2 regions of the Cupriavidus sp. 01L46 genome follow, and region 2 is predicted to be linked to the other one. Evidence: predicted binding sites of a transcription regulator. Region 2 holds the regulator's gene; the other holds the start of a gene.
The links. Region 2 encodes sigma-54, which starts transcription at its own class of promoters, with help from an activator protein. Its sites were predicted from a motif close to TGGCANGNAANCTGCTTT; they were not measured.
Positions count from the first base shown of each region.

Region 1 (5,428 bases), on a different contig from region 2:
GAATGCGAGGCCTATCACGGCGCCGGCACGTGCACCTTCTACGGCACCGCCAACAGCAACCAGTTCCTGATGGAAATCATGGGCCTGCATATGCCGGGCGCGGCCTTCGTGCATCCGGACAGCGGCCTGCGCGACGCGCTCACCGCCGCCGCGGCCCAGCGCGCGCTGGCCCTGACGGCGCGGGGCGGCGACTACCTGCCGCTGGCGCGCATCGTGGACGAGCGCGCGGTGATCAATGCCGTGGTCGGCCTGCTGGCCACGGGCGGCTCGACCAACCACACCATCCACCTGGTGGCGATGGCGCGCGCGGCGGGCATCCTGATCGACTGGGACGATTTCGACCGTCTCTCGCGCATCACGCCGCTGCTGGCGCGGGTCTACCCCAACGGCTCGGCCGACGTGAACCACTTCCACGCCGCGGGCGGTGTGGCCTACGTGATTCGCCAGCTGCTCAGCGCCGGGTTGCTGCACGAGGACGTGGAGACCGTGGCCGGGCGTGGCCTGGCCCGTTACACGCAAGAGCCCGTGATGCTCGACGGCGTGCTGCAGTGGCGCGACGGTGCCGCAGTCAGCMGCGACGCCACGGTGCTGGCCACCGCGGCCGAGCCGTTCTCCCCCGAGGGCGGCTTGCGCCTGCTGCAAGGCAATCTTGGCKGCGGCATGATCAAGGTGTCGGCGGTGGCGGACGCGCATCGGGTGGTCGAAGCACCGGCCCGCGTCTTTGACTCGCAAGAGCAATTGCAAGCTGCGTTCGAAGCTGGCGAGTTCACGGGCGACATGATCGCGGTCGTGCGTTTCCAGGGGCCCAACGCCAACGGCATGCCCGAACTGCACCGCCTCACCCCGGTGCTGGGCTCGCTGCAGGACGCCGGCCACAAGGTTGCGCTGGTGACCGATGGCCGCATGTCGGGCGCCTCGGGCAAGGTGCCGGCGGTCATTCATGTGGGTCCTGAGGCACTTGCCGGCGGCCCGCTGGCGCGCGTGCGTGACGGCGACCGGATCCGCGTGGACGCCGTGGCGGGCACGCTGGAATGGCTCGGCGCCGCCAATGGCGACGGCGACCTGGCCACGCGTGCTTCCGCCGTATTGCCGGACGACGCCTTCACGAATTTCAGCGTTGGCCGGGGCCTGTTTGGGCTGTTCCGCCGCAACGCGCGGATCGCGGAGGAGGGCGGCAGCGCGCTGGACCTCTCCGAGGCTGACGCGCCCGGCGCTGTCCAAACGGGCGCGGCCGTCGCACAATAGGCAGCGCCCCTTAAATTTGTGTCATTTGTGTCTCCGGCAGCCGATGGCTGGCGGAGACGACCCCGAGCCGGCCCATGCGGGTCCTATCATGGCTTCATGGCTGAACGCTTGCGGAGCCAGCCGGCGGCCGGCGCGGGGTCTACCGACAAGGATGGGAAAACCATCCGAACATGATCGTTGGAGCAGACATGATCTACATCCTGATGGGCGTTTCCGGCTGCGGAAAGACCACGGTCGGCCAGTTGCTGGCCAAGACCTTGCAATGCGGCTTCCACGACGCCGATGAATTCCACAGCGCCGCCAACAAGGCGAAGATGCACAACGGCATCGCGCTGACCGACGACGACCGCTGGCCCTGGCTGGCCGCGATGCGCGCGGCGATCGATGCAGCCCGCGCCGAGGGGCGCACCCACGTCTTTACCTGTTCCGCGCTGCGGCAAATCTACCGCGACCGCCTGACCCCCGCCGATGGCGGCGTGACCTTTATCTACATGAAGGGCGATGCAGCGATCATTGGCGGCCGCCTGGCCGAGCGCAGCGACCACTTCTTCAATCCCGCCCTGTTGCAGAGCCAGTTCGAGACCCTGGAGGAGCCGCGCGACGCCCTGGTGCTCGATATCCGCCAGACGCCGGAGGCGCTGGTGCAGCGCATCCTGGCCGGAGTGCAGGCGCAGCAAGGCGCGGCGATCGCCCGCTGAACCGATGCCAACGCCGGCCCGAAGCGAAGGCTGGCAGACATCTTGCTTATCCATGTTTGATGGCGCGAATGCCTGCTGCTTGCGGCTTTCGTGGTCATAGGTATCCTATAGGGACAGCACTTCGAAGCATGACGAGACGGTCCGCGGCCAAGCCGCCGGGCCTCGGGTGGTGATCTCAAGGTGCTGTGCCGGGAACAACAAGCCAATCAAAACGGGATAGCCGGCAGTTTGGGCGGCACCCAAATCATGGGGGAACGGCCATCATGGCGGCGCGGTTTTTCGACGAGATGCTCGATTGGCAAGATGGCGTGGCAGCAGCAATCCACGCGGGCGAGTCCCTGCCGGCAGGTGCCGTGCGGGGGCATTACAAGCAGTTCGCGGATTGGTTGGCGCGCCAGTCCGAAGGCACCATGGACAACAAGCGCGCCGAGGCCGACCTGATTTTCCGGCGTGTGGGCATCACGTTCGCCGTTTACGGTGAAAAAGACGAGTCCAACAGCGGTACCGAGCGGACCATCCCATTCGACGTCATTCCCCGCATCTTCCCCGCCAGCGAGTGGGCAACGCTTGAGCGCGGCCTGCGCCAGCGGGTGTCGGCGCTGAACCGCTTCATCCACGATATCTATCACGGGCAGGACATCATCCGCGCCGGTGTGATCCCGCCAGACCAGATCTACAACAACGCGCAGTACCGCCCCGAGATGCTCGGCATCGACGTGCCCCGTGATATCTACGCCCACGTGGCGGGCATCGACGTAGTACGTGCTGGCGAGGGCGAGTTCTACGTGCTGGAAGACAACCTGCGCGTGCCCTCCGGCGTGTCCTACATGCTGGAGAACCGCAAGATGATGATGCGGTTGTTCCCGGACCTGTTCGCGCGCAATCGCGTGGCGCCGGTGGCGCACTATCCCGACCTGCTGCTCGACATGCTGCGCGGCGTCTCGCCGCAGAACATCGCCGATCCCACGGTGGTGGTGCTCACGCCCGGCATGTACAACTCCGCCTACTTCGAGCATGCCTTCCTGGCGCAGCAAATGGGTGTGGAACTGGTCGAGGGCAGCGACCTGTTCGTACAGGACGACCACCTCTACATGCGCACCACCCAGGGCCCGCAGCGCATCGACGTGATCTACKGCCGGGTCGACGACGACTTCCTCGATCCGCTGGTGTTCCGCTCGGATTCCACGCTGGGCGCGGCGGGGCTGCTCTCGGTCTACCGCGCGGGCAACGTCACCATCTGCAATGCCATCGGCACGGGCGTGGCCGACGACAAGTCGATCTATCCCTACGTGCCCGACATGATCCGCTTCTACCTTGGCGAGGAAGCGATCCTCAACAACGTGCCGACGTACATGTGCCGCCGCCCGGACGACCTGCAGTACGTGCTGGACCACATGAGCGAGCTGGTGGTCAAGGAAACCCACGGGGCCGGCGGCTACGGCATGCTGGTGGGGCCTGCCGCCACGCGCGCGGAGATCGACACGTTCCGCGAGGTCGTGCGCGCGCGTCCCGAGCAGTACATCGCGCAGCCCACGCTGGCGCTTTCCACCTGCCCGACCTATGTCGAGTCGGGGATCGCGCCGCGCCACATCGACCTGCGTCCGTTCGTGCTGTCCGGCAAGGATGTGCGCATGGTGCCTGGCGGGCTGACCCGCGTTGCGCTGCGCGAAGGCTCGCTGGTGGTCAACTCCTCGCAGGGCGGGGGCACCAAGGACACCTGGGTACTGGAGCGCTGACGCGCGGCGCCCGCAAGGATTGTTTGTGATTCCCGCGCTGGCCGCCGCGTTGCCGGCGGCGCGCGGGCGAACAGCGCTGTACGAGGGGACTGACCATGCTTAGCCGCACCGCCGACCATCTGTTCTGGATGGCGCGCTATACCGAACGCGCGGAGAACACCGCGCGCATGCTGGACGTGAACTACCAGACTTCGCTGCTGCCGCAATCCGCGGAAGTGGCAGAGCAAGGCTGGTGGGCCATGCTCGATATCTCCGAGCTGACCACGGTGTTCGATGAGAAGTACGGCCTGCTCACGCGCGACGACGTGATCGACTTCATGGTGCGCGACATGACCAATGTCTCGTCCATCATGAGTTGCCTGCGCGCGGCCCGCGAGAACGCCCGCGCGGTGCGCGGCTCGCTGACCACCGAGGTCTGGGAGACCATCAACACCACCTGGCTCGACGTGCAGCGCATGATCGCCGACGGCGTGCTGCGCGAGGATCCTTCGCAGTTCTTCGAGTGGGTGAAGTTCCGCTCCCACCTGGCCCGCGGCGTGCAGTTTGGCACCATGCTCAAGGACGATGCCTTCCACTTCATGCGGCTGGGCACGTTCCTGGAACGCGCCGACAATACCGCGCGGATTCTGGACGTGAAGTTCCAGGCCAGCACGGTCGACGACAGCGATCCCAATCGAGACGCCAACGATTTCTATCACTGGGCGGCTGTTCTGCGCTCGGTGTCAGGGTTCGAGGTGTACCGCAAGGTGTATCGCACCGTGATCACGCCCGAGCGCGTGGCCGAACTGCTGGTGCTGCGCCCCGACATGCCGCGCTCGCTGGTGTCTAGCATGGACGAGGTGGTGTCGATCCTGGCGCTGGTGGGCAACCACCTTTCTTCGGAGACCGAGCGCCAGGCTGGTAAACTCCACGCCGATCTGAAATATGCGCGCATCGACGACATCTTCGCCGTCGGGCTGCATGCTTACCTGACCAGTTTCCTGGAGCGCATCGGCGACCTCGGCAACGGCATCAGCCGGGATTTCCTCGTGCCGCTGCTCGCTGCCTGACCCATAAAACGTGGGGAGGTTGTGCCGGCCTCGCCACATCATGAAATACAAGATTCACCACAAGACGGTCTACCGTTACGCCGAGCCGGTCCGGCGCAGCGTGCACGAACTGCGGCTCGCGCCGCGCTCGGGTCCGCTGCAGGCCGTGCAGGAATGGCAGTTGTCCGTTCCCGGCAACCTGTCCGAGGCGCGTGACGGCTTCGGCAATATCGTGCACAGCTTCACCGTGGCCGGGCCCGCACATACGCTGGTGATCGAGGCCAGCGGCGTGGTCGATGTGACGCCGCCAGTGGATGCGGATGGGCCGTTTTTCTGCGATGCGCCGCCAGCCGGCGAGGCGCGCGTATCGCCGCTGTATTACCTTGGCGGCACGCCGCTGACCGCCGCCAAGCCGGAGATGGTGCATTTTGCCGCGCCCTACCTGGCGGCGGGGGCGACGGTGCCCGCGTTGCTGGCGCTGGCCGGCGGCATCGCCGGGCGGGTGCGTTACCAGTCAGCTAGCACCGATGTGGACACCCCGGCCAGCGACGCGTTCGCACTGGGCAGCGGGGTTTGCCAGGATCAGGCGCAAGTGATGGTGGCATGCTGCCGGGCCCTGGGCGTTCCGGCACGCTACGTCAGCGGCTATTTCTATGACCCGGCCGCCTCGGAACTGGCCAGCCACGCGTGGGCTGATGTCTGCGTGGATGCCGGCAAGGAG
Region 1 is NZ_JBFTSF010000098.1:13,960-19,387, reverse strand. It holds gene edd (phosphogluconate dehydratase) at 1-1,245, shown strand, start outside; gene AC1DS3_RS18765 (gluconokinase) at 1,434-1,943, shown strand; gene AC1DS3_RS18760 (circularly permuted type 2 ATP-grasp protein) at 2,207-3,679, shown strand; gene AC1DS3_RS18755 (alpha-E domain-containing protein) at 3,775-4,728, shown strand; gene AC1DS3_RS18750 (transglutaminase family protein) at 4,769-5,428, shown strand, end outside.
Region 1: AC1DS3_RS18760 (circularly permuted type 2 ATP-grasp protein) is a predicted target of sigma-54. The motif match lies at 1,975-1,992, and genes of this name have one in related genera.

Region 2 (6,161 bases):
GAGACGCTGGCCGACGAAAAAGATCAGGCTCAGGGCCACCACGATCTTCACCGTGGCCAGGCCCAGCGCCATCATCAGGTCGCCCGGATCGCGCGAGAGCGCCGGGATCACGATCAGCAGCGGCACCACGGCCAGGTCCTGGAACAGCAGGATGCTGATGATGTTGCGCCCGTGCTCGCTCTCCAGCTCCAGGCGCTCCGACAGCATCTTGGACACGATGGCGGTGGATGACATGGCCAGCGCGCCGCCCAGCGCCACCGAGGCCTGCCAGGACAGCGGAAACAGCCAGTTGAACGCCCAGCTCGCCGGAATCACGGCCAGGAGCGACAGCACCACCTGCGAGCCGCCCAGGCCGAAGACCTGCCGCTTCATCGCCTTGAGCTTGCCCAGGCTGAACTCCAGGCCGATCGAGAACATCAAAAAGACCACGCCGAACTCGGCCAGGTATTTGGTTTGCGCGGTATCGCTGGCCAGGCCGAGCGCGTGCGGCCCGATCAGGATGCCCACGACCAGGTACCCCAGCATCGGCGGCAACTGCAACATGCGAAACGCGACCACGCCAAACACGGCGGCGGCCAGCAGGACAAGGGTAAGGTCCAGCGGAGAGTGCATCGACAGGGTCAGGGTACGCCGCGCCGGGCACCGGGCCGGCCCGGTGCGGGCGGCCCTGCCGGCGGATTACGGCAAGCGCGATGGCCGCTCCGGCCGCCCGATCCCAGGAACAGCCCAAGCGCCATCGCATTCGTTGGTATACTTCGTCGCCATGATAGCTAATTTCAATGCGGATCGAGCACTTAGGCTCGCTCGCGAAACCCTCCAGATCGAAGCCGACGCCGTCGCTGCCCTCGCAGGCCGCCTGGACGACGGATTTGCGCAGGCTGTGCAACTGACGCTCAATTGCAGCGGGCGCGTCGTCGTGTCCGGCATCGGCAAGTCGGGCCACATCGGCCGCAAGGTCGCGGCCACGCTGGCCTCGACCGGCACGCCCGCGTTTTTCGTGCATCCGGCCGAAGCCAGCCACGGCGACCTGGGCATGGTCACGCGCGACGATGTGCTGATCGCCTTTTCCAATTCCGGAGAGACCGCCGAGTTGCTTTCGATCGTCCCGATCGTCAAGCGCATCGGCGCCAAGCTCATCTCCGTGACTGGCAACCCCGCCTCCACGCTGGCCAAGCTGGCCGACGCGCACCTCAATGCCGGGGTGGAAAAAGAAGCCTGCCCGCTCAACCTGGCGCCGACCGCCAGCACCACCGCCGCACTGGCGATGGGCGACGCGCTCGCGGTGGCGGTGCTGGATGCCCGCGGCTTCGGCGAGGAAGACTTTGCCCGCTCGCATCCGGGCGGCGCGCTCGGGCGCAAGCTGCTGACCCACGTGCGCGACGTCATGCGCAGCGGCAACGCGGTGCCCAAGGTGCGCGAGAGCACGCCGCTGGCACAGGCCCTGATGGAAATCACCCGCAAAGGCATGGCAATGACCGCGGTGGTGGACCCGGACGACCGCCTGATCGGCGTCTTCACCGATGGCGACCTGCGCCGCCTGCTCGAAACCCCGCGTGACTGGAAGACCGTACCCATCAGCGAGGTCATGCACCGCACACCGCATACCGTCGGGCCGGACCAGCTGGCCGTGGAAGCCGTGCAGGTGATGGAGGCGAACCGCATCAACCAGATGCTGGTGGTCGACGCGGAGCGGCGCCTGGTCGGCGCGCTCCACATCCACGACCTGACCCGCGCCAAGGTCATCTGAGGCCAGCCCATGCCCATGCGGGAAATCCTGTCCTCCCTGAGCCGGCTTGCCATGCGAGCCCTGCCCCTGCTGCTGATGGCACTGGTGGCGGGCAGCACCTTCTGGCTGGTGCAGGTCAACTCCCCGAAAGAAGCGGACACCGGGACGGTAGGCAAGAAGCATGAACCGGATTACTACATGATCCGTTTTTCCGCGACCGAGCTTGCCGAGGACGGCAACACCAAGCTGCGCTTCACCGGCGACAAGATGATCCACTTCGAGGACGACCAGACCTACGAAGTGACGCGCCCGGCCATGCGCTCCTACGAAATCGACCGTCCGCCCGTCACCGGCCACTCCGATCGCGGCACAATGAACGCGGAAGGCTCGGTCATCGACCTGTTCGGCAATGCCTTCATCGTGCGTGCCCAGGGCCCCGAGCCTGCCAAGGACCCACAGATGACGGCCGCCTCGGAGTATTTCCAGGTGCTGGTGAACGATGACATCGTCAAGACCGACAAGGCTGTCAAGCTGACCCGCGGCCCGTCGGTGATGACCGCCAACGGCCTGGTCTTCAACAATGTCACTCGCGAAGTACAATTGCTGGGTAACGTACGCGGCACCATCATCACGGGGCCGCCGCCGGCAAGTCCCGCGAAGTAGCCCTGAAGCCGCCCGCGGGCACCAGCCGCCCGCGTCAACCGCCATCACGCCAACATGAATCCATTCCCGACGACTTCGTCCTGTCTGCGCCGCAGCACGGCCGCTTTGCTGACGCTGGCCGCCGTCCTTGGCCTCACGCTGGCCGCGCCCGCCAGCGCCGAAAAGGCCGACCGCGAAAAGCCGCTGGTCCTGGAGGCCGACAATGCCAGCTACGATGACGTCAAGCAGGTCTATGTACTGACCGGCAACGTGGTGCTGACCAAAGGCACCATGGTGCTCAAATCCGACGCGGCCGAAGTCCGTACCGATCCCGAGGGCTACCAGTACGCGGTCGCGACCTCTAAGGGCGGCAAGCAAGCCTATATCCGCCAGAAGCGCGACAACGTCGACGAGTACATCGACGGCTGGGGCGACCGCATCGAATATGACGGCAAGCAGGAGTTGTCCAAGCTGATCGGGCGCGCCCGCATGGCTCGCCTGGCCGGCGCCAAGCTGGTCGACGAGATCCGCGGCGCGGTGATCACCTATGACAGCCGCAACGAGTTCTACACGGCCAGCGGCGGCGCCGAGAACGCGACCGCGGGCAGCCCGTCGGGCCGCGTGCGCGCCGTGCTGTCGCCGCGCCAGGAGCAGCCCGCCAGCGGTGCCGCAGCCAACCCGCTGCCGCTCAAGCCGGCCACGGCTCCCGTCAACCCCTGACCCACGGATTCTGACTTCACCTTCATGACCGCTACCCAAACCGCACCGTCCCAGCCCGCCACCCTGAAGGACAGCAGCACGCTGGTCGTGCGCCACCTGAAGAAGCGCTACGGCTCGCGCACCGTGGTCAAGGACGTGTCGCTCGACGTGAAGAGCGGCGAGGTGGTCGGCTTGCTGGGCCCCAACGGCGCGGGCAAGACCACGTCGTTCTACATGATCGTGGGGCTGGTGGCGCTGGACGAGGGCGATATCGTGCTCGACGACAAGCACATCAGCGGCCTGGCCATCCATGAGCGAGCGCGCATGGGCCTGTCCTACCTGCCGCAGGAAGCCTCGGTGTTCCGCAAGCTCAATGTGCAGGAGAACATCCGCGCGGTGCTGGAGCTGCAGCTCAACGATGGCAAACCCCTGGGCAAGGCCGAGATCGAGCGCCGGCTGGACACCCTGCTGGATGACCTGCAGATTGCCCACCTGCGCGACAACCCGGCGCTATCGCTGTCCGGCGGCGAGCGCCGCCGCGTGGAAATCGCCCGCGCGCTGGCCTCCGCGCCGCGCTTCATCCTGCTCGACGAGCCCTTCGCCGGTGTCGACCCGATCGCGGTAGGCGAAATCCAGCGCATCGTCAGCTTCCTCAAGGCACGCAATATCGGCGTGCTGATCACCGACCACAACGTGCGCGAGACGCTGGGCATCTGCGACCACGCCTACATCATCAGCGAAGGCGCGGTGCTGGCGTCCGGGCAGCCTGAGGACATCATCGCCAACGAGTCGGTGCGCAAGGTCTACCTGGGCGAGAACTTCCGCATGTAAGGGCGCGTGGCGCCTGCCGCGCATCGGCCCCCGGGCGGCTTCGGTGTCGCCTTTTATCCTTCAAACGATCATAGCGACACCAGCGATAGCAATTTCCGTTCCATCAGTACGGAAGTTGAGCATAAAATAGGTCGCATGAAACCGTCGCTACAGCTCCGCCTCTCGCAGCATCTCGCGCTTACGCCGCAACTCCAGCAGTCGATCCGGCTGCTGCAACTGTCCACGCTTGAACTGCAGCAGGAAGTGGAACAGGCGCTGACCGAGAACCCCTTGCTCGAGCGTGAGAACGACTGGCTGGACAGCCCGTTGCGCGTGTCTTCGGACGGCTCGGTGAACCTGCAGAGCGCGCCCGCGCCGGCGCCCGCCGATGGCCAGGGCACCAGCGAGAACCGCCCGGATGGCGCCCCCGAAGCCGACGACAGCTACTCCGACAGCAACGAGGATTACGGCAGCGACTGGAGCCTGGACGACTTCGCCCGCCGCCCGCAAGGCGAAGACGACGAAAAGACCCCGATGCAGCTGCGCGACGCCGAGCCCACGCTGCGTGAACACCTCATGGAACAGCTGGCGCCGCTCAAGATTTCCCTGCGCGACAAGGGGCTGGCTATCTTTCTGGTCGAATCCCTGGACGATGATGGCTACCTGAGCACGACGCTCGAGGAAATCTGCAGCGAGCTGCCGGAGGAGCTCGAGTTCGAGGTCGACGAGATCCAGGCTGTGCTCACGCTGCTGCAGAGCTTCGATCCGCCGGGCGTCGGGGCACGCAACGCCGCCGAGTGCCTGGCGCTGCAATTGCGCAGGCTCAAGCATCCGCAGCGCGAACTGGCGCTGAGCATCGTCACCAACCACCTCGAGCTGCTGGCGGTGCGCGATTACACGCGCCTTAAAAAGGCGCTGCAAGTGGACGAGCCGGAACTCAAGGCCGCCCATGAACTGATCCGCTCGCTCGCGCCCTATCCCGGCCATGCCTACAGCCGGCCAGAAGCGGATTTCGTGGTGCCCGATGTTTTTGTTCGAAAGTTGAGCGGCGGATGGATCGCCCACCTAAACCCGGATGTGATGCCGCGGCTACGCATCAACGACATGTACGCGCAGATTTTGCGCGGTGCAAAAGGCGATGCAGGCGCGGCCGGATTGCAGCAAAAGCTGCAGGAAGCACGCTGGTTGATCAAGAATATCCAGCAAAGGTTCGACACGATATTGCGCGTCGCACAAGCCATTGTCGAACGTCAAAAGAACTTCTTCACCCACGGTGAAATTGCGATGCGCCCCTTGGTTTTGCGGGAGATTGCCGATACACTGGGTTTACACGAGTCCACCATCTCTCGGGTGACTACCAATAAATACATGGCAACGCCGATGGGGACTTTCGAGCTGAAGTATTTTTTCGGCTCTCACGTATCCACAGAAACCGGCGGCGCGGCCTCATCAACGGCAATCCGTGCGTTGATCAAGCAATTGATAGGAGCCGAAGACGCTAGGAACCCCTTGTCCGACAGCCGGATTGCCGAATTGCTCGGCGAGCAAGGCTTTGTGGTAGCACGGCGTACCGTTGCCAAATACCGCGAAGCGCTCAAGATTCCCGCGGTCAATCTCCGTAAGACTTTGTAGCCGAGCTGCATCGCCTGCCTGATGCAGCTCTTTCAGAAGGAGAAACGCTATGAACTTCAAGATCAGTGGACACCACTTGGACATCACGCCCCCTCTGCGTGAGTACGTGGAAACGAAACTGGAGCGTATCGTCAGGCATTTCGATCAAGTCATTGGCGTAAGTGTGCTGCTCTCTGTCGACAATACAAAAGAAAAGGACCGGCGGCAGTACGCGGAAATCAATCTACATCTCAAGGGCAAGGACATCTTTGTCGAAGCGCATCATGAAGACCTGTATGCCGCTATCGACGCACTGGTCGACAAGCTCGACCGGCAGGTGATTCGCCACAAGGATCGCGTGCAGAGCCACGACCGTGAAGCGGTCAAGTATCAGATGGCCGCATCGCAGATGCAGCAATGACCGTGCCTGACGGCCCACATACCGGGCCGTCGGTGTCAGTCCCTTGAAAAATGGAATCAAGCCGCGCCCAGAGCGCGGCTTTTTCATTGCGGCCTACCCAATCGGGGCACACAGGGGATTCCGCAACGCATATGTACCGGTGTATGCTGTGCAATACATAGTTGACTGGCCTAGCCATTCCGGTGCATGCAGCACCGCTTGAGCGCATCGGCCATTGCAATGCACAAAGCGGAAGCGGGCCTGCTCTATAAT
Region 2 is NZ_JBFTSF010000045.1:35,524-41,684, reverse strand. It holds gene AC1DS3_RS10815 (monovalent cation:proton antiporter family protein) at 1-612, opposite strand, end outside; gene AC1DS3_RS10810 (KpsF/GutQ family sugar-phosphate isomerase) at 764-1,747, shown strand; gene lptC (LPS export ABC transporter periplasmic protein LptC) at 1,763-2,389, shown strand; gene lptA (lipopolysaccharide transport periplasmic protein LptA) at 2,444-3,088, shown strand; gene lptB (LPS export ABC transporter ATP-binding protein) at 3,113-3,898, shown strand; gene AC1DS3_RS10790 (RNA polymerase factor sigma-54) at 4,034-5,509, shown strand; gene hpf (ribosome hibernation-promoting factor, HPF/YfiA family) at 5,559-5,909, shown strand.